Pokkaliibacter sp. MBI-7: one gene and its partner. The protein of the gene in region 1 interacts with the protein of each later gene in a pairwise test. Links are inferred from orthologs where the notes say so. Each region holds a gene or a part of one and is shown on either strand. Other genes may lie near its edges.

The links.
Region 2: the proteins of gyrA (region 1) and gyrB interact in binary tests that used the Escherichia coli proteins (3 or more experiments, as listed by UniProt). The link is inferred for Pokkaliibacter sp. MBI-7 from one-to-one orthologs.

Annotation. Positions count from the first base shown.
Region 1 is NZ_JARVTG010000002.1:1,125,313-1,137,528, reverse strand. What follows is about bases 1-3,193. They hold gyrA (DNA gyrase subunit A), read left to right. Parts: upstream 1-386; coding sequence 387-2,993; downstream 2,994-3,193. Other genes in these bases: serC (3-phosphoserine/phosphohydroxythreonine transaminase), read left to right, coding at 3,172-3,193; ubiG (bifunctional 2-polyprenyl-6-hydroxyphenol methylase/3-demethylubiquinol 3-O-methyltransferase UbiG), read right to left, coding at 1-73. Also shown: more of serC, read left to right, coding at 3,194-4,263; pheA (prephenate dehydratase), read left to right, coding at 4,345-5,451; QCD60_RS24875 (prephenate dehydrogenase/arogenate dehydrogenase family protein), read left to right, coding at 5,451-7,682; cmk ((d)CMP kinase), read left to right, coding at 7,686-8,375; rpsA (30S ribosomal protein S1), read left to right, coding at 8,514-10,193; ihfB (integration host factor subunit beta), read left to right, coding at 10,306-10,698; QCD60_RS24855 (LapA family protein), read left to right, coding at 10,854-11,153; lipopolysaccharide assembly protein LapB, read left to right, coding at 11,163-12,216. UniProt on the Escherichia coli protein: A type II topoisomerase that negatively supercoils closed circular double-stranded (ds) DNA in an ATP-dependent manner to maintain chromosomes in an underwound state.
Region 2 is NZ_JARVTG010000001.1:2,511,401-2,522,880, forward strand. The notes cover bases 1-3,105. They hold gyrB (DNA topoisomerase (ATP-hydrolyzing) subunit B), read left to right. Parts: upstream 1-399; coding sequence 400-2,811; downstream 2,812-3,105. Other genes in these bases: recF (DNA replication/repair protein RecF), read left to right, coding at 1-365; QCD60_RS11275 (crosslink repair DNA glycosylase YcaQ family protein), read left to right, coding at 2,985-3,105. In the rest of the region: more of QCD60_RS11275, read left to right, coding at 3,106-4,148; QCD60_RS11280 (histone deacetylase), read right to left, coding at 4,248-5,102; gmhB (D-glycero-beta-D-manno-heptose 1,7-bisphosphate 7-phosphatase), read right to left, coding at 5,335-5,886; glyS (glycine--tRNA ligase subunit beta), read right to left, coding at 5,999-8,056; glyQ (glycine--tRNA ligase subunit alpha), read right to left, coding at 8,053-9,009; QCD60_RS11300 (hypothetical protein), read left to right, coding at 9,601-9,879; QCD60_RS11305 (AAA family ATPase), read left to right, coding at 9,895-10,524; ybaK (Cys-tRNA(Pro) deacylase), read right to left, coding at 10,553-11,020; Trk system potassium transporter TrkA, read right to left, coding at 11,042-11,480. UniProt on the Escherichia coli protein: DNA gyrase negatively supercoils closed circular double-stranded DNA in an ATP-dependent manner to maintain chromosomes in an underwound state.

The DNA of each region.
Region 1 (12,216 bases):
CCACTTCTTCCTGGTCAACATTGCTGTGGTTGCTGCTGTTTGGCTGACCGGTGTGCGCGGAGTCGTGTCGCATTGTCGTACCTGTAAGTGATTTAACTACTGCGCAGGTGACGTGGAAGTCGTTCTGCGACTGACCATGCCTGCAGCAAGATAAGAGGGCTAAGGATGTTGCAGTCATGATACTGGCTGTGACTTCACTGTCAAAGACGCTCAGCCGCTAAGTGAAGACGAATCAATGGCTTGAGTGACTTTTGTGGTATACTCGCGCAATTTGCCGACGCCACCATTTCCGGTCTGATATTGACCGAGCTACTGTTGTTCTCTTAGTCGAGATACAGGGCGGAAATGGTGATAGCAATCTTGTTTAAAAAGGAAAGCAGAAAACCATGGGTGAGCTGGCCAAAGAGATTGTGCACGTCAATATCGAAGACGAGCTGAAGCAGTCCTATCTGGACTATGCGATGAGCGTCATCGTTGGCCGTGCACTGCCAGATGTGAGGGACGGGCTCAAGCCTGTGCATCGGCGTGTACTGTTTGCCATGCACGAGTTGGGTAACGACTGGAACAAAGCCTACAAGAAATCGGCCCGTGTGGTCGGTGACGTCATCGGTAAATATCACCCTCATGGCGACAGCGCGGTCTATGACACCATCGTCCGGATGGCGCAGGACTTCTCACTACGCTACATGCTGGTGGACGGTCAGGGTAACTTCGGCTCCATCGATGGCGACTCTGCGGCGGCGATGCGTTATACCGAAATCCGCATGGCTCGCATTGCCCATGAGCTGTTGGCGGACCTCGAAAAAGAAACTGTCGACTACATCCCCAACTACGATGGCACCGAGCAGATTCCGGTTGTGTTGCCCACCAAGGTGCCAAACCTGCTGGTCAATGGTTCATCGGGTATCGCTGTGGGCATGGCGACCAACATTCCGCCGCATAACCTGGGTGAAGTAGTCGATGGCTGCTTGGCGCTGATCGATGACAGCCAGATGGGTGTCGATCAGCTGATGGAGTATATTCCCGGTCCAGACTTCCCTACCGCGGGTATCATCAATGGTCGTGCCGGCATCATCGAAGCGTACCGCACTGGTCGTGGCCGTATTTATATGCGTGCCCGCTACCATGTTGAAGACATGGATCGTGGCGGTAAGCAGGCCATCGTCGTTACTGAAATTCCCTACCAGGTCAACAAGGCCCGCCTGATTGAAAAAATCGCCGATCTGGTGAAGGAGAAGAAAGTCGAAGGCATCACCGAGCTGCGTGATGAGTCGAACAAAGAAGGTATGCGCATTGTTATCGAGCTGCGTCGTGGCGAAATGCCTGAAGTAGTGATGAACAATCTGTATGCCAATACCCAGATGCAAAGCGTCTTTGGTATCAATATCGTTGCCCTGGTGGATGGTCAGCCTCGTACCCTGAACCTGAAAGAACTGCTCGAAGCCTTTATCCGGCATCGTCGTGAAGTAGTGACCCGCAGGACATTGTATGAACTGCGTAAGGCGCGTGAGCGTGGTCATATTCTGGAAGGTCTGGCCGTTGCCCTGGCCAATATTGATCCTGTCATTGAGCTGATCCGCACGTCAGCCAACGCCAGTGAAGCGAAAGAGCGCCTGTTGGCCCGTTCCTGGGAACCGGGCAATGTTCTGTCGATGCTGGAGCGTGCTGGTGAGGATGCGTGCCGTCCTGATGATCTGCCCGCTGAGATGGGGTTGCGCGATGGTCATTACTATCTGTCGCCTGTACAGGCGCAGGCAATTCTGGACTTGCGTTTGCACCGTTTGACGGGTCTTGAGCATGAGAAACTGCTCAACGAATACGAAGAGCTGATCGTCAATATCGCCGAACTGCTTAAAATTCTGGGCAGTGCTGAGCGCTTGATGGAAGTGATCCGGGAAGAGCTGGTTGCTGTTCGTGAGCAGTATGCCGACGCTCGTCGAACTGAAATTCAGTCAAGCCAGCAAGATCTGACCATTGCAGACCTGATCACCGAAGAAGATCTGGTTGTCACCATTTCTCATACAGGTTATGCCAAGACCCAGCCTGTCTCTGACTATCAGGCGCAGCGTCGTGGTGGGCGCGGTAAGGCTGCGACAGCGGTGAAAGATGAAGACTTCATCGAACACTTGCTGGTAGCTAACAGTCACTCGACCATCATGCTGTTCTCCGATAAGGGTAAGGTCTACTGGTTACGTGTGTTCGAGATTCCACAGGCAAGCCGTGGTGCACGTGGCCGCCCCATCGTTAATCTGCTGTCGCTGGATGCTGATGAGCGTATTACCACCATTCTGCCTGTTTCTGAGTACCTGGAAGACCACTATGTCTTTATGGCTACTCGCAATGGAACGGTGAAGAAGACTCCTCTGGATCAGTTCGCGCGTCAGCGCTCCACTGGCCTGATAGCACTGAGCCTTGATGAAGGTGACACCCTGATAGGTGCATCTATCACCAACGGTAAACAGGACGTGATGCTGTTCAACTCGCATGGCAAGGCAATTCGCTTCAGCGAAGAAGATGTACGCGCCATGGGACGAACTGCCACAGGTGTTCGCGGTATGCGTCTGCAGGATGATGCCGTAGTGATAAGTCTCGTGATCCCGGATGATCAGGCGTCTATTCTCACAGCCAGTGCGCGCGGCTATGGCAAACGCACAGAGGTGACTGAGTTCCCTGTATACGGTCGCGGTGGTCAGGGTGTTATTGCCATCCAGACTTCTGAGCGTAATGGTGAGTTGGTTGCTGCTATCCAGGTGCTGCCAGGGGAAGAGGTCATGCTGATCAGTGATCGTGGTACGTTGGTCCGCACCCGAGTTGATGAAATCTCCTGCCTGGGGCGCAATACTCAGGGGGTGACCTTGATTCGACTGGCTGAAGACGAAAAGCTGGTTGGGCTAGCACCAATCAACGAGCCGGAAGCTATTGAAGACGCTGTGGAAGGTGATACGGCTACAGATGCTGCTGATACCACAGACGGAGCTGGCGAAGAAGAGTAATACCACCAACAATGCGGCTAAGGCCGCATTGTTGCTTATTAGGTGTTTGTGATTTCTGGTTGACCTGGCAGAACATCGTAAACATCACAGGATACTAACCTGGGGTAGGTACTGTGCATTCTCCTGCCCCTGGCCTTAAGTGAAGACGAAGCAAGTAGATCTCGGGGATATCCATATCATGACGCGCGCGTATAACTTTTGCGCTGGACCGGCTGCATTGCCGGAAGAAGTATTGTTGCAGGCTCGTGAGGAAATGCTGGACTGGCATGGAAAGGGCCTGTCTGTCATGGAGATGAGTCATCGTAGTGACGAGTTTGTGGGTATCGCTCAGGAAGCAGAGTCGCTGCTTCGTGAACTGCTGTCGGTACCTCATGGCTATAAAGTGCTGTTTCTGCAAGGTGGGGCGAATTTACAGTTCAGTTCAGTGCCACTGAACCTGCTGGGCTCTCACTCTTCTGCTGACTATATTGATACCGGTATCTGGTCCAACAAGGCTGTAAAAGAAGCTGCCCGCTATGCCAAGATTGATGTGATTGCCAACACGGCTGATCAGCACTACCACCGCGTTCCTCAGCAGCAGGAGTTGAAATTCAATAAAGATGCGGCCTATGTGCACTATTGCAGCAATGAAACTATCGGTGGATTGGAGTTTGACTACGTACCTGTGACGGAAAATGGCGTGCCGCTGGTTTGCGACATGTCCTCGACTATTCTGTCTCGTCCCATTGATGTTGCTCAGTACGACATGATTTATGCCGGTGCCCAGAAAAATATTGGCCCTGCCGGTCTGTGCCTGGTAATCATCAAGGAATCGCTGCTGGATCGCGAGGTATCCAGTATTCCGACCATGATGAGTTATCGCGTCGCAGCGGAAAATGACTCCATGTATAACACACCTCCGACTTTTGCCTGGTATCTGTCTGGACTGGTGTTCCAATGGCTGAAGCGTCAGGGAGGCGTTACGGCCATAGGCGAAGTCAACGCGCGTAAAGCAAGCAAGTTGTACGCGGCTATCGACGAAAGCCGACTGTATGCAAATCCTATTGCCGTCGCTAACCGGTCCTGGATGAATGTGCCTTTCACTCTGGCTGATGCTGGTCTGGAGAAGGCGTTTCTCAAAGAAGCCGATGCAGCAGGTCTGCTCAATCTCAAAGGTCACCGCTCAGTGGGCGGCATGCGTGCAAGCATCTATAACGCCGTGCCCGAAGCTGCTGTCGATGCGCTGATCGACTTTATGCATGCCTTCGAGAAAAAGTATTACCCAGTCTGATGCTGTATAGGGAGGCGAGTGCCTCCCTCCTTTCGGGATAATGTCTCGATAATTCCACGTATTCTGTAACGGGAGAGAACCATGGCCACTGAGCAAGAGCAGCTGGCAAAGTTGCGTGATGAGATTGATGAGATCGATCGCCATATTCACGAGCTGATCAACCAGCGTGCCCAGTGTGCTCAGCGAGTAGCTGAGGTAAAAATGGCCCATCGTACTGATGTGACCGAAGAGCCTGTGTTTTATCGTCCTGAGCGTGAGGCCCAGGTTTTGCGCAAAGTCATGGAGCGCAACAAGGGGCCACTTGATAGTGAAGAAGTTGCCCGTCTGTTCAGGGAGATCATGTCTGCCTGCCTGGCGCTGGAAAAGCCTACGCGGGTCGCTTTCCTCGGCCCTGAAGGGACATTTACCCAGCAGGCTGCATTGAAGCATTTTGGGCACTCAGCAGTGTGTGTACCGATGCCTACCATTGATGATGTTTTCCGTGAAGTGGAAGCCAAGGCCGTCAAGTACGGTGTAGTGCCGATCGAAAACTCCACAGAAGGCGTCGTGCATCATACTCTGGATAATTTCCGCAGCTCCGAGCTAAAGATCAGCGGAGAAGTGGAGCTGCGTATTCATCAGCATTTGCTGGTGAAGCCAGATACCGAGCCGTCACGCATTACGCGGATCTACTCACACCAACAATCGTTGGCCCAGTGCCGTCTGTGGCTGGATTCACGTTTTCCCAATGTTGAGCGTATTGCGGTCAGTTCCAATGCAGAAGCGGCACGCAGAGCGGCTGCCGAAGGCGAGCATGTTGCTGCCATCGCAGGTGAAATGGCGGCCAAGCTTTATGGTCTGGAGCATGCCTTCAACAATATCGAAGATCATCCAGATAACAGTACGCGCTTCCTGATCATCGGCCATGAATCTGTTGGCAGTAGCCAGCGTGACAAGACCTCTATTCTGGTGAATGCACGCAACCAGCCGGGTGCGTTGTATCACATTCTTGAGCCGTTCCATCGTGCTGGTGTGGACTTAACTCGTATCGAAACTCGTCCTGCCAATGCGGGTGCCTGGGGTTATGTATTCTATATCGACCTTGCAGGTCATCAGGATGAAGAGCCTGTAAATCAGGCTCTGAGTGAAGTATCGAGTAAGGTTGTTGAACTTAAGGTGCTTGGCTCTTATCCGCAGGCAGTACTGTGATGATAGATGGTTTTAAATCAGATCGAATTCTGATTGTCGGTCTCGGACTGATCGGCGGCTCGCTGGCATTGGCACTGCGTAAGGCAGACTTTGCCCGTGAGCTGATCGGATTTGATCTGAAAAGTGAGAACTGCGAGCTGGCTTTGGCGTTGGATGCTGTTGATCGAATTGAGACCGATCTCGGGCGGGCCGTTGCCGAAGCTGATATTGTGGTTTTATCTGTGCCAGTTAAAGCAATGGAGGGGGTGCTTGAGCGAATTGCTCCATACTTGCGCTCCAATACCCTACTGACGGATGTGGGTTCGACAAAAGGCAATGTCGTGACGGCTTCTCGTCGAATATTTGATCCCATGCTGTCTGGCTGGGTGCCTGGGCATCCTATTGCAGGTGCTGAAAACAGTGGTATGGCTGCTGCCAGGCAGGAATTGTTTGCGAGACACAAAATAATCCTGACCCCATTGCCTGAGTCCTCTGCAGCAGCCGTCGATATTATTTCTTCTATGTGGCGCGCTACAGGTGCTGAGGTATTGACAATGGATGTCGATCATCATGATGAGGTGCTGGCAGCGACCAGTCATCTCCCTCATTTGTTGGCGTTTTCTTTAGTCGATACCCTGGCGCAGGATCATGAGAACCGGGATATTTTTCGATATGCTGCAGGTGGTTTTCGCGACTTCACTCGCATCGCAGCCAGTGATCCGACAATGTGGCATGACGTCTTTCTGGCCAACCGGGATGCTGTGCTGGATGTCCTGGATCGATTTACTGACGGGCTCAGCCAGTTGCGCGCAGCGGTAGAGCAGGGTGATGGTGTAACGATGATGGGTGTGTTTACGCGGGCTAAGGCGGCGCGAGAACATTTCTCCCGTATTCTGGCTGGCACCGCCTATGCGAGCCCTGCGCACAAACTGTCAAAAAAGGCGTTCAAAATTGGCGCTAAATCCCGTTGCATCGGTCATATCAGTATGCCGGGAGATAAGTCGATATCACATCGTGCATTGATCCTGGGTGCATTGTCTGAAGGTCAGACGGTGGTATCGGGTATGCACGAAGATGAGGATACCCTGGCGACTCTCCAGGCATTTCGTGACATGGGTGTGGTCATTGAGGGGCCGGCAGAAGGACTGGTGACCATTCATGGCGTTGGTTTATACGGGTTGCGTCAGGCGCCTGGCGCGTTATATCTCGGACGATCCTCAACTTCTCTGCGCTTGCTGACGGGTCTGCTTGCTGCGCAGTCGTTCCCTTCAGAGCTGACAGGTAATGAGATGCTTGAGGAGTGTGATCTGAGCGCCATCATTCAGCCTTTGCAGCAGATGGGGGCGAAGATCGATGCGGAAAGAGAGGCCTTTCTTCCTATCAATATTTCTGGGATAGATGCAGATACGCTGCAGGCTGCTGCGCATCAGATTGAAACTCCCAGTGCGCAGGTTAAGTCAGCACTGCTGTTAGCATCGATGTATGCCGACGGTGAGACAAGGCTGACTGAACGTGTGAAAACACGTGATCATACAGAAAGAATGATGGCAGCTTTCGGGTGGCCGATTCAAACAGATGGCAACGTGGTTTGTTCCTCTGGTAAGGGGCAATTGCTGCCTGGCCATGTGGCCATCCCCGGTGATATATCGCTTGCAGCCTATTTTATGGTGGCAGCGTTGATTACACGAGATAGTGATCTTCGACTGGAGGGTGTGGGGGTTAACCCTTCTCGTACAAGTCTCCTCGACCTGTTGATCGGTATGGGTGGATTGATTGAGCAGCATGCTAAACACGAGTCGAATGACGAGCCTAGTGCGTGCCTGTATGTTCGCCACTCAAGGCTCAAACCATGTCGTGTTGAGTTATCGAAGATGCACTGTTCCATTGAAGAGCTGGCGGCAGTATTGATTGCACTGAGCTTTGCAGAGGGTGAGTCTGTTCTTCTGGACTGGAGCCGGGTTGCTCAAGTAGATGCCTTGAATATCACTGTCAATGGTTTGCAAAAACTAGGTATTCAAATTGAGTCGAAAGATGACTGTTTGCTGATTAAGGGCGTTGGCTCTGAGGTTTTACTGGCGGGACATGAGCTTGATGGCAAAGGTAATTCTGTTGCATCTATGGCGCTTGCAATTGCTGCATTGCGAACAGGTAATTCGGTAATTATCGAGGATTGCTTGGGAGATACTCCTTACTTCCCTGAGTTTGTTAGCATTGCCCAGTCATTGGGTTTTGAACTTCAATCAATTGGATAAGTCATGGCATTGAAATCCGTACCCGTTGTTACCGTTGATGGTCCAAGCGGTTCAGGGAAGGGAACCATTTGCAAGTTGCTTGCAACAAGGCTGGGATGGCACTTGTTGGATAGCGGTGCACTGTATCGTTTAGTCGCTTTGGCCAGTATGCGCCACCAGATTGCTGTTGATGATGAGGAGTCCTTGACTGTACTGAGTGCTCATCTTGATGTGCAGTTTAAGACTGAAGCTGAGTCTGACGGTGTTCATGTCGTGCTTGAGGGCGAAGATGTAACCAGTACTATTCGTCAGGAAGAAGTAGGCAAACTAGCATCCAGAGTCGCGACTTACCCTGGTGTTCGTCAGGCTCTGCTGGAAAGGCAGCGTATCTTTGCAGCTCTGCCTGGATTGATTGCGGATGGGCGTGACATGGGTACCGTCGTATTTCCCGATGCGCCGCTTAAAATATACTTGATCGCCAGTGCTGAAGAGCGTGCCCGCCGCCGGTTCCTCCAGTTGCAAAAGCGTGGGGCCGATGCTAGTTTTGCTAAGATTTTGCAAGATATTCAGGCGCGTGACGCCCAGGATATGAATCGCAGTGTGGCACCACTCAAGCCAGCCGCTGATGCAGTAACGATCGATTCAAGTGAGCTGGATATAGACGCCGTAATGTATGAGGTAGAGCAACTCTTACGCGAGCGTGAGTTGGTGTGAGGTTTATGTTCAATCCCATGGTGGGGTGTGCAGCATGACCCAGTTAGTCATGTTGTGCAGAAAGACTCAACTGACCCGTATGGACTGGTATACGGCAAACTGATATGCAATGCATATCCCCAGGTCACAGGAAAGAAGATGAGCGAGAGTTTTGCTGAGCTGTTTGAAGAAAGCCTGAAGGAAATGGACCTTCAGGTTGGTGCCATTATTGAGGGAACAGTTGTTGCCATTGATAAAGAATGGGTGACTGTTAACGCAGGGCTGAAATCGGAAGGGGTTATCCCGCTCAATCAGTTTCTGAATGAGAACGGCGAACACTCCCTGCAGGTCGGCGCGGTGGTTAAAGTCGCTGTCGAAGCTCTTGAAGATGGTTATGGTGCTACTCGTCTGTCGCGCGAAAAAGCGAAGCGCGCTGAGGCCTGGGTTGAGCTAGAGAAAGCTTTTGCAGATAACGCTGTTATTAAAGGCATTATTTCTGGCCGTGTGAAAGGCGGTTTTACTGTTGAAATCGACACTGTTCGTGCGTTTCTTCCGGGTTCACTGATTGATGTTCGCCCTTTGCGGGATACGACCCATCTTGAAGGGAAAGAGCTTGAGTTCAAACTGATCAAGCTGGACCAGAAGCGGAACAACGTCGTTGTTAGTCGTCGTGCAGTTCTGGAAGCTGAGAATAGTGCTGAGCGTGAAACTCTTCTTGCAAACCTCCAGGAAGGGCAGGAGCTGAAAGGTATTGTTAAAAACCTTACTGACTACGGTGCATTCGTTGACCTGGGCGGCGTAGATGGCTTGCTGCACATTACCGACATGGCGTGGAAGCGCATTCGTCATCCTAGTGAAATGCTGAATGTCGGCGACGAAATCAGAGTGGTTGTATTGAAGTTCGATCGCGATCGTCAGCGTGTTTCTCTGGGCATCAAGCAACTGGGTGAAGATCCTTGGGTTAACATCAAAACACGTTTCCCTGAAAACAGTATCACTAAGGCGCGTGTCACCAATCTGACAGATTATGGCTGCTTTGCAGAGATTGAAGATGGCATTGAAGGCCTGGTTCACGTTTCTGAAATGGACTGGACCAACAAGAACATTCATCCGTCCAAGGTCGTTCAGGTGGGCGATGAAGTCGATGTAATGATCCTGGATATTGATGAAGAGCGTCGTCGTATTTCCTTGGGTATGAAGCAATGTGTTGCGAATCCATGGGAGGCATTCTCCTCTAAATTCAATAAGGGCGATCGCATCAGCGGCAAGATCAAGTCAATCACTGACTTTGGTATCTTCGTTGGCCTGGATGGTGGCATCGACGGTTTGGTTCATCTCTCTGATATTTCCTGGAATGAGCCCAGTGAAGAGGCTGTTAAGCAGTTCAAGAAAGGTGATGAGATTGAAACTGTCGTACTGGCAGTTGATCCTGAACGTGAACGCATCTCTCTGGGCGTTAAGCAACTGGATGAAGATCCTTTCCAGAGCTTCGTGGCTACCAATGATAAAGGTGCCGTCGTTAGTGCCAAAGTAACTGCACTGGACGCCAAGGGAGCTACAGTGGAGTTGATCGAAGGCGTCGAAGGGCAGATCAAAGCCAGTGAGCTTAGCCGTGACAGCGTTGATGACCCCCGTCAGGTTCTGAATGTTGGAGATGTGGTTGAGGCTCGCATTCAGAATATTGATCGCAAAAATCGCGTCATCATGCTGTCCGTAAAAGCTAAAGATGTTGCTGAGGAAAAGGCTGCGATGCAGCAGATGCGTCAGACGCAATCTGAAGCATCAGGTCCAACCACTATCGGTGATCTGATCAAAGAACAGCTCAAAGGCAAGCAATAGATCCAGCATCTAACTTGTTGATAAAAAAGAGTGAGTGATTGATTTTACTCACTCTTTTTTTTTTCACAAAAACAGTGTAGTTTGTTTTTTGATCAATGCTGATGCTGGCGCCATGCTAGATAGCGGACCTTCAGTAATGGCAGACCTTGGCAGCTTCCCATCCCGAAGTGGGAAAAGGTCTGAAACAGCTAAGCGGTTACACGCTTTGCAAAAGGAGAGTGTCATGACTAAGTCTGAATTGATTGAGCGTCTGGTAGCCAGGCATCCTGATATGCCTATAAAAGATGTCGAGGCAGCAGTAAAAACTATTCTAGACCATATGTCAGAAGCACTGGCCCGTGGTGACCGAATTGAAATCCGTGGTTTTGGTAGTTTTTCTCTTCACTTCCGTGCCCCACGTGTTGGGCGTAATCCCAAAACTGGCGAGTCTGTACCCTTGGGGCCCAAGTTTGTTCCCCATTTCAAGCCTGGCAAAGAGCTTAGAGATCAGGTCAACGTTGACTGACTAGTATCCAATCCGGTTTTTTGTAATTGATCTAAGCGAGTGCTCTCCAGCTTCCCTAGAAGGGATGAATGTCACTTGAGCATAATGTCTATTGGCCCTGTGGTTTAAAGACTCTACAATGTCCAACCGCATAGAATTATTGACAGGGGGACGTTGTGAGATTGCTAAAAGGGTTGTTGCTCGGAGTTTTGACTCTTGTGTTGCTGCTTATCGGCATCATGTTTGCTATCCATAATACGCAACCAGTGGCTTTGAACTTTGTATTTTTTTCCCTTCCTGAATTCAGTGTGTCTTTCTGGCTTATTCTCAGTTTCTTCTTCGGTGGTGTGATTGGCGTAGTGCTAAGTGTAGTCATGCTGTTGCAGATGAAAGCACGTGCATTGCAGCTCAAGCGCAAGCTCAACCAATTAGATTCAGAGTTAACCAAATTACGCCAGGCAAGCACTAGTGCCTAACACCTACAAATGTCTGACTTGTTCTTGTTATTGCTATTAGTAGTTGCAGTAGGTATTGGCTGGCTACTGGGGTTTCAGGCAAGGCGAGATAGACGTCTGTCTCATCTCGCTGCAAGATTACGTCGGGAATATTTCCTCGGTCTCAATCATCTGTTAAGCGAGCATTCTGACGAGGCTGTTGAAACCTTTCTACGGGCGTTAGAGATTGACAGTGATGCCGTAGATACGCATTTGGCTCTTGCTGAACTTTTTCGACGCAAGGGAGATGTGGGACGAGCGGTCAAAGTCCATCAAGGCCTTCTAGATAGAAATGATCTTAGCGCTGCCCATGTGCATCTGGTACAGACAGGGTTAGCTAAAGACTATCTCTCCAGTGGGCTATTAGATCGCGCGGAAACCTTGTTAAGGGACATCCTATCCAAGGGTAGTGCTCAACAGCGCATAGATGCCTTGGTATTACTGATGGAGGTCTATCAGCAGGAGCGTGACTGGCAAAATGCGCTGTATGTCGGACAGCAGCGGCTCTATTTACAGCCAGATAATCCCAGATTACGTAGTCATTTATCCCATTATGCCTGTGAGCTGGCAGAGCAAGCGGTTAGCGGCGGGCAGCGTCAAATGGCTTATGACTATCTGAAGCAGTCATTGAGTTATGATACAGGCTGTGGGCGTGCCCTGTTGAAATTAACCACATTTTCCATTGAAGACGGTCAATGGCGCCCTGCGTTGAGATATCTGAAGCGCTTTCGGAAGAGTAATCCAGATATGCTCAGTGAGGGCTTGGCATCTATCGTTGAAGTATACCGGGCGCTCCAGCGACCGAAAGCGCTGGTAAAAGTGTTAGTACACTGGCATTCGACAAATCCATCTGCAACTCTATTAATTGCTATTGCACGATATATAAAAGCAGAAGAAGGGTATGAGCAAGCACATGCTTTCATGATCGAGCAACTGAATCAAAGAATGACCCTCAGAGGGATGCGTTACCTGACGGAGCTTGAACTTGAGCAGCAAAGTGGGTTGCAACCCCAAAGTACAAGGTTGGTTGATAATGCTTTGAAGA
Region 2 (11,480 bases), on another replicon or contig:
GTGATCAGGAGCTGGGGTTTACTCAGCATGGCCCTCATCGTGCCGACATGCGTATCCGTTGTGGTCCGCGTGCTGCCGTTGATGTGCTGTCGCGCGGCCAACAGAAGATGGTGGTCTGTGCCATGAAGCTGGCACAGGGGCAAGTTCTTGCCAGTGACCATCAACGCCAGCCCATTTATCTGATTGATGACCTTCCGGCGGAGCTGGATAGGGATCATCGCCAGGCGCTTTGTGAATTGATAGAGGAGTTGGCCTGTCAGGTGTTTATCACCTCAGTGGAGGCCGACGTGTTGGATGAATGTTGGAGCAGTGGCTGTCAGGTTAAACTGTTTCACGTGGAACAGGGACTGATCACGGAATGCTGAAACACCCCCATGCCATCTTGATCGGGAGTAACCTATGAGTGGCGAAAAGTACGATTCCTCCAGTATCAAGGTCCTGAAAGGACTGGATGCGGTACGTAAACGTCCCGGTATGTATATTGGCGATACCGACGACGGTAGCGGTCTGCATCACATGGTCTTTGAGATCGTGGATAACTCCATCGATGAGGCTCTGGCAGGATACTGTTCGCTGATCGATATTGTGATTCACCCTGATGAGTCCGTGACCGTGTCCGATAATGGTCGTGGCATGCCTGTTGATATTCACCCTGAAGAAGGGGTCTCGGCTGCCGAAGTGATCATGACGGTATTGCACGCTGGTGGTAAGTTCGACGACAACACTTACAAGGTGTCTGGTGGATTACACGGGGTGGGTGTTTCAGTCGTTAACGCCCTGTCAGAAACATTGGAGCTGCGTGTTCGCCGTGATGGCAAGGTGCATGAACAGATCTATCACCACGGCGTACCTAAAGCGCCACTGGGGCAGATTGGCGACACCGATAAAACCGGTACTACCGTACGCTTCAAACCATCCGATCAGACCTTCACCAATATCCTGTTTCAGTACGATATCCTGGCCAAGCGTCTGCGTGAGCTGTCGTTCCTGAACTCCGGGGTTAAGATCAACCTTAAGGATGAACGCAGTGGTCGTGAGGAAATTTTCCATTACGAAGGTGGTTTGAAGGCATTTGTCGAGTACCTGAACAAGAACAAAAACTCCCTGTGTAACGTATTCCATTTCTCTTCCCAGACCGACGATGGTATTGGTGTTGAGGTAGCGTTGCAGTGGAATGACGGCTATCAGGAAAGCATCCACTGCTTCACCAACAACATCCCGCAGCGCGACGGTGGTACACACTTGTCGGGTTTCCGAGCCGCGCTGACGCGTTCACTGAATACCTATATCGAGCAGGAAGGTATCCTCAAGAAGGTCAAGGTTGCGACCTCGGGTGATGATGCCCGTGAAGGCCTGACAGCAATTATTTCCGTCAAGGTGCCTGATCCCAAGTTCTCTTCTCAGACCAAGGACAAGCTGGTTTCATCGGAAGTCAAAACTGCCGTTGAGCAGCAGATGGGTCGTCTGTTCTCCGATTTCCTGCAGGAGAATCCTACCGAGTCCAAATCCATTGTTGGCAAGATGATTGATGCTGCCCGTGCACGCGAAGCTGCACGTAAAGCGCGTGAGATGACGCGCCGTAAGGGCGCTCTGGATATCGCCGGCCTGCCGGGTAAGCTCGCTGACTGCCAGGAAAAAGATCCTGCGCTGTCTGAGCTTTACCTCGTGGAAGGTGACTCCGCGGGCGGTTCTGCCAAGCAGGGTCGTGACCGCAAGACGCAGGCGATCCTGCCGTTGAAAGGTAAAATTCTTAACGTAGAGAAAGCGCGTTTCGACAAGATGCTGAGCTCTGCCGAGGTCGGAACGCTGATCACTGCCCTTGGATGCGGTATTGGTCGTGAGGAGTTCAACGCGGACAAGCTGCGCTACCACAGCATCATCATCATGACCGATGCGGACGTTGATGGTTCTCACATCCGCACACTATTGCTGACGTTCTTCTTCCGGCAGATGTCAGAGATCATTGAACGTGGACACGTCTACATTGCGCAGCCACCCCTGTTCAAGATCAAGCGCGGTAAACAGGAACAGTATCTGAAAGATGAAGCGGCCTTGGATGCGTATCTGACTCAGGGGGCTCTGGAAGATTCCAGCCTGCATGTAAGTGAAGAGGCGCCCGGTATCAGCGGTGAAGCGTTGCAGAATCTGGTGACTGAATACCGTAGCGTCATAGCCATCATTCAGCGCCTGTCACGTCTGTATCCGCAGGAAATCATGAAGCTGGCGATCTATGCACCGGCTCTCAAAGTAGAAGATTTGAAGGAAGAGTCCACAGTACGTATCTGGGGTGATAAGCTGGTGGCAATGCTGGCTGATAACAATCAGGGAAATCGCTACGCTCTGGATGTTCAGTTTGATCCTGAGCGTCAGGAGTATCTGCCGACCTTCATGGTGACCTCGCATGGTTTAACCAACGATCATGTATTCGCGCATGATTTCTTCCAGTCTGGTGAGTACCGTGCCATCGTTGCATTGGGACAGAAGCTGCAGGATCTGCTTGAGGCTACAGCATTCGTCGCCCGTGGTGAGAAGCGTAAACCCGTCCATTCCTTTGAAGAGGCGCTGGACTGGCTGACCGCTGAAGCCAAGCGTGGCTACTCCATCCAGCGTTATAAAGGTCTGGGTGAGATGAATGCAGACCAGCTGTGGGAGACCACGATGGACCCGAGTACCCGTCGTATGCTGCGTGTGTCTATTGAAGATGCCATCGCTGCGGATCAGATGTTCACGACCCTGATGGGAGATGATGTTGAGCCACGCCGAGCCTTTATTGAAACTAACGCACTGAATGTATCCAACCTAGATATCTGATCGGTTAGTTCTTATCGGTATCCGTATCGCAGAAAGGAGGTCAGTTGACCTCCTTTTTGTTTATCTGCTGCTATAACTGGTTACCGCAGTCAGTGGTAATTGTGTTTGGAGCCTTGCTCTTAAGGAATGGCAAGTCGCTCTGACAGGTGAAGCCTGGAACCTAAGAGGATGGTGTGAACGACGTAATATCATTAAGCAAGGACGAAGCAAGAAAACTGATTCTTCATCATCAGGGGCTTTTTGCTGTTTCACGTGGAACAGGTGTGAAGGCGACACTCGACCGTATTCAACATCTGGGCTATGTGCAGATCGATAGTATCGCCGTGGTCGAGCGGGCTCATCATCATATTCTCTGGAGTCGAAATCGGCATTATCGCAGCCAGCACCTGCAGCAACTATTGGAACAGCGGTCAATCTTTGAGTATTGGGGCCATGCTGCAGCGTATCTGCCAATGACTGACTATCGTTTTTCTCTTCCAAGAATGCAGCACTATCATCATGGCGCCAGCCATTGGTTTGATAAGAATCCCAAACTTGCGACAGAAGTACTGGCACGAATCAAAGCTGAAGGTCCATTGAAAGCCAGTGATTTTGCCAGTGCAGATAATAAATCTTCACCCTGGTGGGGATGGTCATCTACCAAGCAGGCACTTGAACAACTGTTTCATGAAGGCAAATTGATGGTGGCTCGACGTGATGGCATGCAGAAGGTCTATGATCTCTGTGAACGGATATTGCCAGAGGTTGTCAATTTAACCCCGCCAACAGAGACAGAATATGGCAGGTATATAATTACTCGCTTCCTTCGTCATCAGGGGCTAGGTAGTAAGGAACACTTCACCTACCTGATGAGAGAAGCCAAAACTGCTATATATGCGGGCCTGGATTCAATGCTTGAGGACGATGAACTGCAGCAGGTAAAGATTGGCGAAGAGATGTTTTACACCTTGCCTGATGCATTGGATTGCCTGAATCGCCCCCTGAAGCAAGGGCTCAAGATCCTGTCACCGTTTGACAATCTGCTGATCCAGCGACAGCGTGCCCAGCGCTTTTTTGATTTTGATTACCAACTTGAGTGTTATTTACCTGAGTCGAAACGCCGGTATGGTTATTTCAGTTTGCCACTACTATGGCGAGGCCGTCTGGTAGCCAGAGCAAATATCAAGGCAGTGCGGAAAAGTTCGGTGCTACAGGTAAGTGAGGTTTATCTGGGTGACGTTGGACCAAGAGCCAGAAGCAACTTCCTTGCAGCACTCGAGGAGGCATTAGTTGAATTTGCTCAGTTCAATGGCTGTGAAACAGTGTCAATGACGTCCATGCAGCTAATTGAAGGCTAGCAGGCATTTCTGAAAACTGTGCCTGTATGGCCAGTTCGCTTATTCCCCGGCTGTTTCACGTGAAACAGGAGCAGTGCTGCTGTTCACAGGTAAGCTGGATCAAAGGCCATATTCCTCAAACAGCCGATATGCGGTCTTATGCAGCAGACCATGGCGTTGGGCAATCTTTTTGTGATCATGGTCGTAACCACCACCGATCACGCAGGCAATGGGGATCTGTTGCTCCAGTGCCAAGCGGATCACATACTCATCGCGCTGAATGATGCCGTTATCGGTGAGCATCATTCTGCCCAAGCGATCATCCCCATGCACATCACATCCCGCGTCGTAGAGGATGATATCTGGCTGCTCTGCCTGCAGTATGATTGGTAGCTGAAAGCGTAGGATATTCAGATAGGCGCTATCCGACAGACCGTCTTCCAGTTCAATATCCCAGTCACTTTGCTGTTTGATAAACGGATAGTTGAGCCGGCCATGCACAGAGCATGTGACCGTTTCGCGGTGTTCAGCCAGAATGGCGGCTGTGCCATCACCCTGATGCACATCGAGATCAATGATCAGTACCTTGTCTACCCTGCCTGATACGATGAGTTGCCGGGCGCAGACTGCGAGATCGTTATAGATACAAAAGCCGCTGCCATGACCGTAAAACGCATGGTGGGTTCCTCCTGCCAGGTGACATGCGAGTCGGTTCTGTAACGCCAGCTCAGCGGTCAGCACTGTTCCTGCGACTGCTGTCGCTGTGCGGTCTACGAGTGCTTCGCTCCAGGGGAAGCCAATGTGCTTGAGCGATTTTAGCGGTAGCTGACCCTCGGAAAATTGCTCAATGTAGAGGGGGCAATGTGCCAGCGTCAGAATCTCCACATCGCAGCGGCCCACGGGGGCATAGAGGTTGTTGGCTTTGATCAATTGCTCACTTTGCAGATACTCATACAGCAGCCGGAATTTTGGCATGGGAAATCGGTGCCCCGGCGGGAAAGGAATGCTGTAGACAGGGTGATAAACCAGAGGTAGTGGCATGTGTTTGCGTTTGTATTAGACAGGACAGAGAGTAGGTAGATAGTTTAGACGTGTTCCACGTGAAACGGGTATTTGTGTGTAATGCCTTCCGGCATGCTGATCAGCAGAAGCATTTTGGTTGTTGCAGCTGTTCCACGTGAAACAGCTGCGTCCATGCTGGCTTTAATTAACTCTTATTAGAGTTCAGCAGGCTGTCTGCCACGGCGCTCAGATCATCCATGACGGTAATCTGCCAGTCACTGGGCAGTCCTTTGGCGATGTAGCGCTCACCCTTACCGGTGCGGACCAGATAGGGTATGCACCCCAGGCTCATACCTGCTTCAAGATCGCGCAGGGTATCACCAACCACGGGAACCTGTTGCAGATCGGGCAGATCAAAGTGACTAGCAATTTGCTGGAAAAGCCCAGGCAAGGGTTTACGGCAATCACAGTCATCATCCGGACCATGAGGGCAATAGGCGATCATATCCACGGCGCCGCCCTGCTGCTGTACCAGCTCGCGCAGCTTGTCATGCATGGCATCCAGAGTGGCCTGGCTGAAATAGCCTCGTGCCAGACCAGACTGATTGGTTGCGATGGCAATGGCATAGCCTGCCTTACTCAGACGAGCGATAGCCTCAATCGCACCCGGAATGGGAATCCACTCCTCAACGGTTTTGATGTAGTGATCGGAGTCCTGATTAATGACTCCATCACGATCCAGCACGATCAGTTTCATGTTCTATTCCGTTTGGCTTGCCGTGATCTATTAGAGGAGGTGCTCTGTGTTTATCCTAACAAAAAGGCCAGCACAATGGCTGGCCTTTTGTTTATCCCTACCTGATCGCTTCTCAGGCGTTCAGGTGAGAGATATCCGCTACCTGCAGGAACAGGCTGCGCAGGCTGTTGAGTAGCGCCAGACGGTTACTACGTACCGCCAGATCGTCACACATCACCATGACATCGTCAAAGAAGGTATCGACAGGAGCACGCAGAGCAGCCAGCGCAGTCAACGCTTCGGTGTAACTGGCAGACGCAAACAACGGGGTTGTTTCTGCGGTCAGTTGCTGTACCGCGGCATACAGTGCCTTTTCAGCATCATCCTGCAACAGGCTTTCCTGCACGCCCTGCTCTGCATTCAAGGCGTCGACGTTCTTGCTCAGCAGATTGGATACGCGTTTGTTGGCTGCCGCTAGGGCTTCGGCTTCGGCCAGCTGACTGAAGGCAGCCACTGCACGGGCACGACGACTGAAGTCCAGCGGACGGGTTGGGCGCAGAGCCAGTACTGCTTGATACACCTCGGCAGACATCCCCTCATCTTCAAACCAGGCGCGGAAGCGCTCCAGCATGAAGTCCAGTACCTTGTCGGCCAGCCCTTCTGCTGCAGGCAATGAAGGATGCTGAGCCGCAGCCTGCTGCAACAGCTCCAGCAGATCCAGATCCAGTTCTTTCTCTACCAGAATGCGTAGTACACCCAGTGCCGAACGACGCAGGGCAAAGGGATCCTTGGAGCCTGTTGGAGGCTGGTTAATGCCGAACAGGCCTGTCAGCGTGTCCAGACGATCGGCCAGAGATACAGCTGCACCGGTCAGCGTGACTGGCAGCTGGTCTCCCGCAAAACGAGGCATGTATTGCTCGTCTTGCGCTTTGGCCACTTCTTCCGCTTCGCCATCGTGAGTGGCGTAGTGATAGCCCATCAGGCCTTGCAGTTCGGGGAATTCCAGCACCATGTTGGTGACCAGATCGCACTTGCTCAGCATTGCTGCACGGGCAGCCCACTCGCTGTTATGGCCCAGTTGACGGGCGATCAGTCTGGCGACTGCTGCTACCCGTTCCGCCTTCTGATACAGGCTGCCCAGATCTTTCTGGAAAACGATGTTCTTCAGCTTTTCCTGATGGTTGGCCAGCGGTTGTTTCTTGTCAGTATCAAAGAAGAACGCGGCATCGGCCAGACGAGGGCGAACCACTTTCTCATTACCGGCGATCACCTGTGCCGGATCTTTCGACTCCAGGTTGGCGATGGTAATAAAGCACGGTAGCAGCTTGCCCTGAGCGTCGGTGACGGTGAAGTATTTCTGGTTGCTTTCCATCGTAGAAATCAACGCCTGCGCTGGCACCTGCAGGAAGTGCTCTTCAAAGCGTCCGGTCAGCGCGACAGGCCACTCGTTGAGGGCGGTAACCTCATCCAGCAGATCGGTATCAATCTTGGCGGTACCACCGACTTTGGCAGCCTCTGCCAGTACCTGCGTGCGAATATGCTCGCGACGAGCCTCGAAGTCAGCCATAACATAGCCGGTCTCCTGCAGGACGCTGGCGTACTCCAGAGGGCTGTTGAGGCTGATGTGGTGGTTGTAATGGAAACGGTGGCCGCGTGTCTCACGACCGGACTTCAGCCCCAGCACGTCGCAGTCGACCACTTCATTGCCCAGCAGCATCACCAGCCAGTGTACCGGGCGGACAAATTCCACGCGGCTGGCACCCCAGCGCATGCGCTTGGGAATGGGCAGCTTGTCGATGGATTGTTGCAGCAATTCAGGCAGGATACTGGCCGTTGCTTTGCCCTGCTCCAGACTTTTGTAGACGTAGTAGATCCCTTTGCCGGTATCGACCTGCTCCAGATCGTTGATGGTCACCCCGCACGAGCGGGCAAAGCCATCCACCGCTTTTTCTGGCGCAGTAGTGGCAGGCCCGCGGCGCTCGACCTGACGATCAGGTTGGGCGGTGGCGAGATCTTTGATAATGAACGCCAGACGACGGGGAGCGGCGTAGGTTTTCACTTCACCATGGGGTACGCCAGCCGCGGCCAGACCATTGATAACGCTGCCTGCAAAGGCATCACGCAGGGTGGTCAGCGCCTTGGGTGGCAGCTCTTCGGTACCGAGCTCGACCAGCAGGTCCAGTTGACTCATTTGTTTTCCTCCGCGAATTGGGCCAGTACTTCTTCACGCAATGCCGGTGTTGCCAGCGGGAAGCCCAGTTTGCGACGGGCGTGGAAATAGGCGTGGGCAACACCACGGGCCAGAGTTCGTACGCGCAGGATATAACGTTGACGCTCGGTCACCGAGATAGCGTGACGGGCATCCAGCAGATTGAAGGTATGGGAGGCTTTCAGCACCATTTCATAGGCGGGCAGCGGCAGCTCCACTTCCAGCAGCTTGTTGCACTCCTTCTCGTAATGGTCGAAGTTGGCGAACAGCGTGGGAACATCAGCGTACTCAAAGTTGTAGGTAGACTGCTCCACTTCGTTCTGGTGATAGACATCCCCGTAGGTCACGATGTTGCCATCGGGCGCTTTACACCAGATCAGGTCATAGACGGAGTCGACGCCCTGCAGATACATGGCCAGACGTTCCAGGCCGTAGGTGATTTCACCGGTAACCGGATAGCATTCCAGACCGCCAGCCTGTTGGAAGTAGGTGAACTGGGTCACTTCCATACCGTTCAGCCACACTTCCCAGCCCAGACCCCAGGCACCCAGCGTGGGGGACTCCCAGTTGTCTTCGACGAAGCGTACATCATGGATGGAGGTATCCAGACCCAGTGCACGCAGAGAGCCAAGATACAGCTCCTGGAAGTTCTCGGGTGATGGCTTCAGCACCACCTGAAACTGGTAATAGTGCTGTAGACGGTTGGGGTTTTCGCCATAGCGGCCATCGGTAGGACGACGGCTGGGCTGAACGTAGGCCGAGCGCCATGATTCCGGGCCAAGGGCACGCAGGAAGGTGGCAGGATGGAAGGTACCGGCGCCGACTTCCATATCCAGCGGCTGCACAATGACGCAGCCTTGGTCGGCCCAGTATTGTTGCAGAGCCAGGATCAGGCCCTGAAACGTACTGATATCAGGAGTTGCTGGGTTGGTCACAGAATCACCATGAAAGAGTGGGTTTTGGCCAAAAAAAGTGGCCACAGTATACACTATGGGCAGCTTGCGCCCTAGCAGCGAAGTGCACGGGGGTCAAGGCTTGACAACCGTTTTTGCCAGCGCTGCAACACTCGTGTTATCCACAGCATAAAAAATACTGGACAATCATCCACAGGGTTGGATGGAGATACAGTATTTTTATAGAAAATTATTTATAAACAATAGTTTAAGTGGATTTTGTAAATTTCTGTCTGTGGATAAGCTTTGGATATCTTGGGAATTAACTGCGGAATAATACCTTTTTTATATTTCAGGACGCGCGAAGGTTGTGTGTAGAGATCACGTTTGCAGCTTGATCTTCCTGATGTCAGCCGTTTGGGTTCCGAGACATGTGTGCCTCAGGCACCTTATCTACCGTAAGGTAAGACCATGGCTCAATGCTGTCTTCCACAATCCGCTGCCCGAATTATTCGCTCCTGGCATTGTCCGGTGGGCTGAAAACGCATTGCTTTCACAACCCGCCTCGGAAGGCGGCAAAATGTGAAACTCTCCCCCTGCTCCCTCTGAGGCTTTTACTACCAAGGAGGAGTTATGTCAGACACTCACCACACCGCCATGCATTCGCACGCCGTGTTAGACCTTATTGCTCGGGCCGACCGTGCTATCAGTAACGAAGACTTTTCATCGTTACTGACGTTCTATGCCGAAGATGCCACTCTGGTACTAACGGGCTCCCTGACGGTCAGAGGCAGGCATGCTATTGCTGAAGCCTTCGTGGCCGTCGCCCGGCATTTTAATCACAGTCTGCAGGTCACACAGGGGCCGATGAAGGTGATTGAAGGTGCCGGTACGGCGCTGGTACTGGCTTAGACTCAACTGCGCTATTTGGATTCACAGGGCCAGGTTCAGAGTAAAACCCGCGAAGCAACCTACGTCTTCCGCTTCGATACCACCGACGGGTGGTTGTGTGTGGTGGATAACTCGTACGGCACGGCCTTGTTACACCCGCCTTCCCCACTGGCCATCATCAGGCCGCAATTGCATGGGCTGTGTGGCAAGATCGCGTCAGGCAAATCGACCCTGGCGATGCAGCTGGCACACCAGCAGCAGGCGATATTACTGGAAGAGGATCGCTGGCTGGCAACGTTGTATCCCGGGCAAATCAATACCCTGCCCGATTACGTGCGTTGTGCTGCGCTGCTTAAAGAGGCGCTACGGCCGCTGGTGCTGGCGTTGCTGGGAGCAGGTATCAATGTGGTGCTGGATATACCGGGGAATACAAGTCAACAGCGGGCATGGCTGTCCGCACTGGCGGAGCAGGCGGAGGCGGAATTTATCCTGCACGTGCTGGAGACCGGGGACGAGGTCTGCAAGGCTCGCTTACGTCAGCGCAACGCTGAAGCAAGTCATGCCTTCCAGACCAGTGAGGCGATGTTTGATCGAATCAGTGCTTATTTTGAGCCACCAGAGACTGACAATCTGACCTGCCAGGTGATTCGTCATCGCCCGGACTGAAGCGGGTGAGCTGCACTCAGGCGCGTTGTTAGCGGGCGATATCGCCCCACTGCCCCTGACTCAGGGTAAGCAGATCAGCGCCTGCCAGCTCAATTTCCAGACCCCGGCGGCCGGCGCTGACATAGATGGTGGCAAAACCCTGTGCACTGTTATCAAGGACCAGAGGCAGGCGTTTCTTTTGCCCCAGCGGGCTGATGCCGCCGACGATGTAGCCGGTCGCCCGCTCGGCTTCGGCGGGAGGCGCCATATCGGCTTTTTTGGCTTTGAGGACCGTGGCCAGGGCTTTCAGATCCAGCTTCTTGTTGACCGGTACCACGGCGACGGCCAGCTGTTTGCCATCCAGCTTGGCCAGCAATGTCTTGAACACCTGCTCCTGTGCCAGCCCCAGCTTGTCAGCGGCTTCCTCGCCAAAGGATTCGGCGCGCGGATCATGGTTGTAGCTGTGCACGGCAAACGCAATCCTGGCCTTTTCTGCCTGTTTGATGGCGGGGGTCATGGCACGTCCTCTGTGATTGACTCAAAAGAAGGTGAAGTCGACCTGGAACAGGCGCTCGACCTCGGCAATGTATTTCTTGTCGACCAGGAACAGAATGACGTGATCGTCGTTTTCAATGACCACGTCATCATGGGCGATCAATACTTCGTCACCCCGTACCAGGGCGCCGATGGTGGTGCCCGGTGGCAGGCGCAGCTCGCCGATAGTGCGGCCGACGACCTTGGAGGAATAACGATCGCCGTGAGCAATGGCTTCCATGGCTTCGGCAGCGCCACGGCGCAGGGAGTAGACGGCAGCCACGTCGTGGCGCCGTACATGGGTCAGCAGGGTGCCGATGGTGGTCTGCTGAGGTGATATGGCGATATCGATCACCCCGCCCTGCACCAGATCGACATAGGCCGGGTTGTTGATCAGGGTCATGACGGTACGGGCCCCCAGCCGCTTGGCCAGCATCGATGCC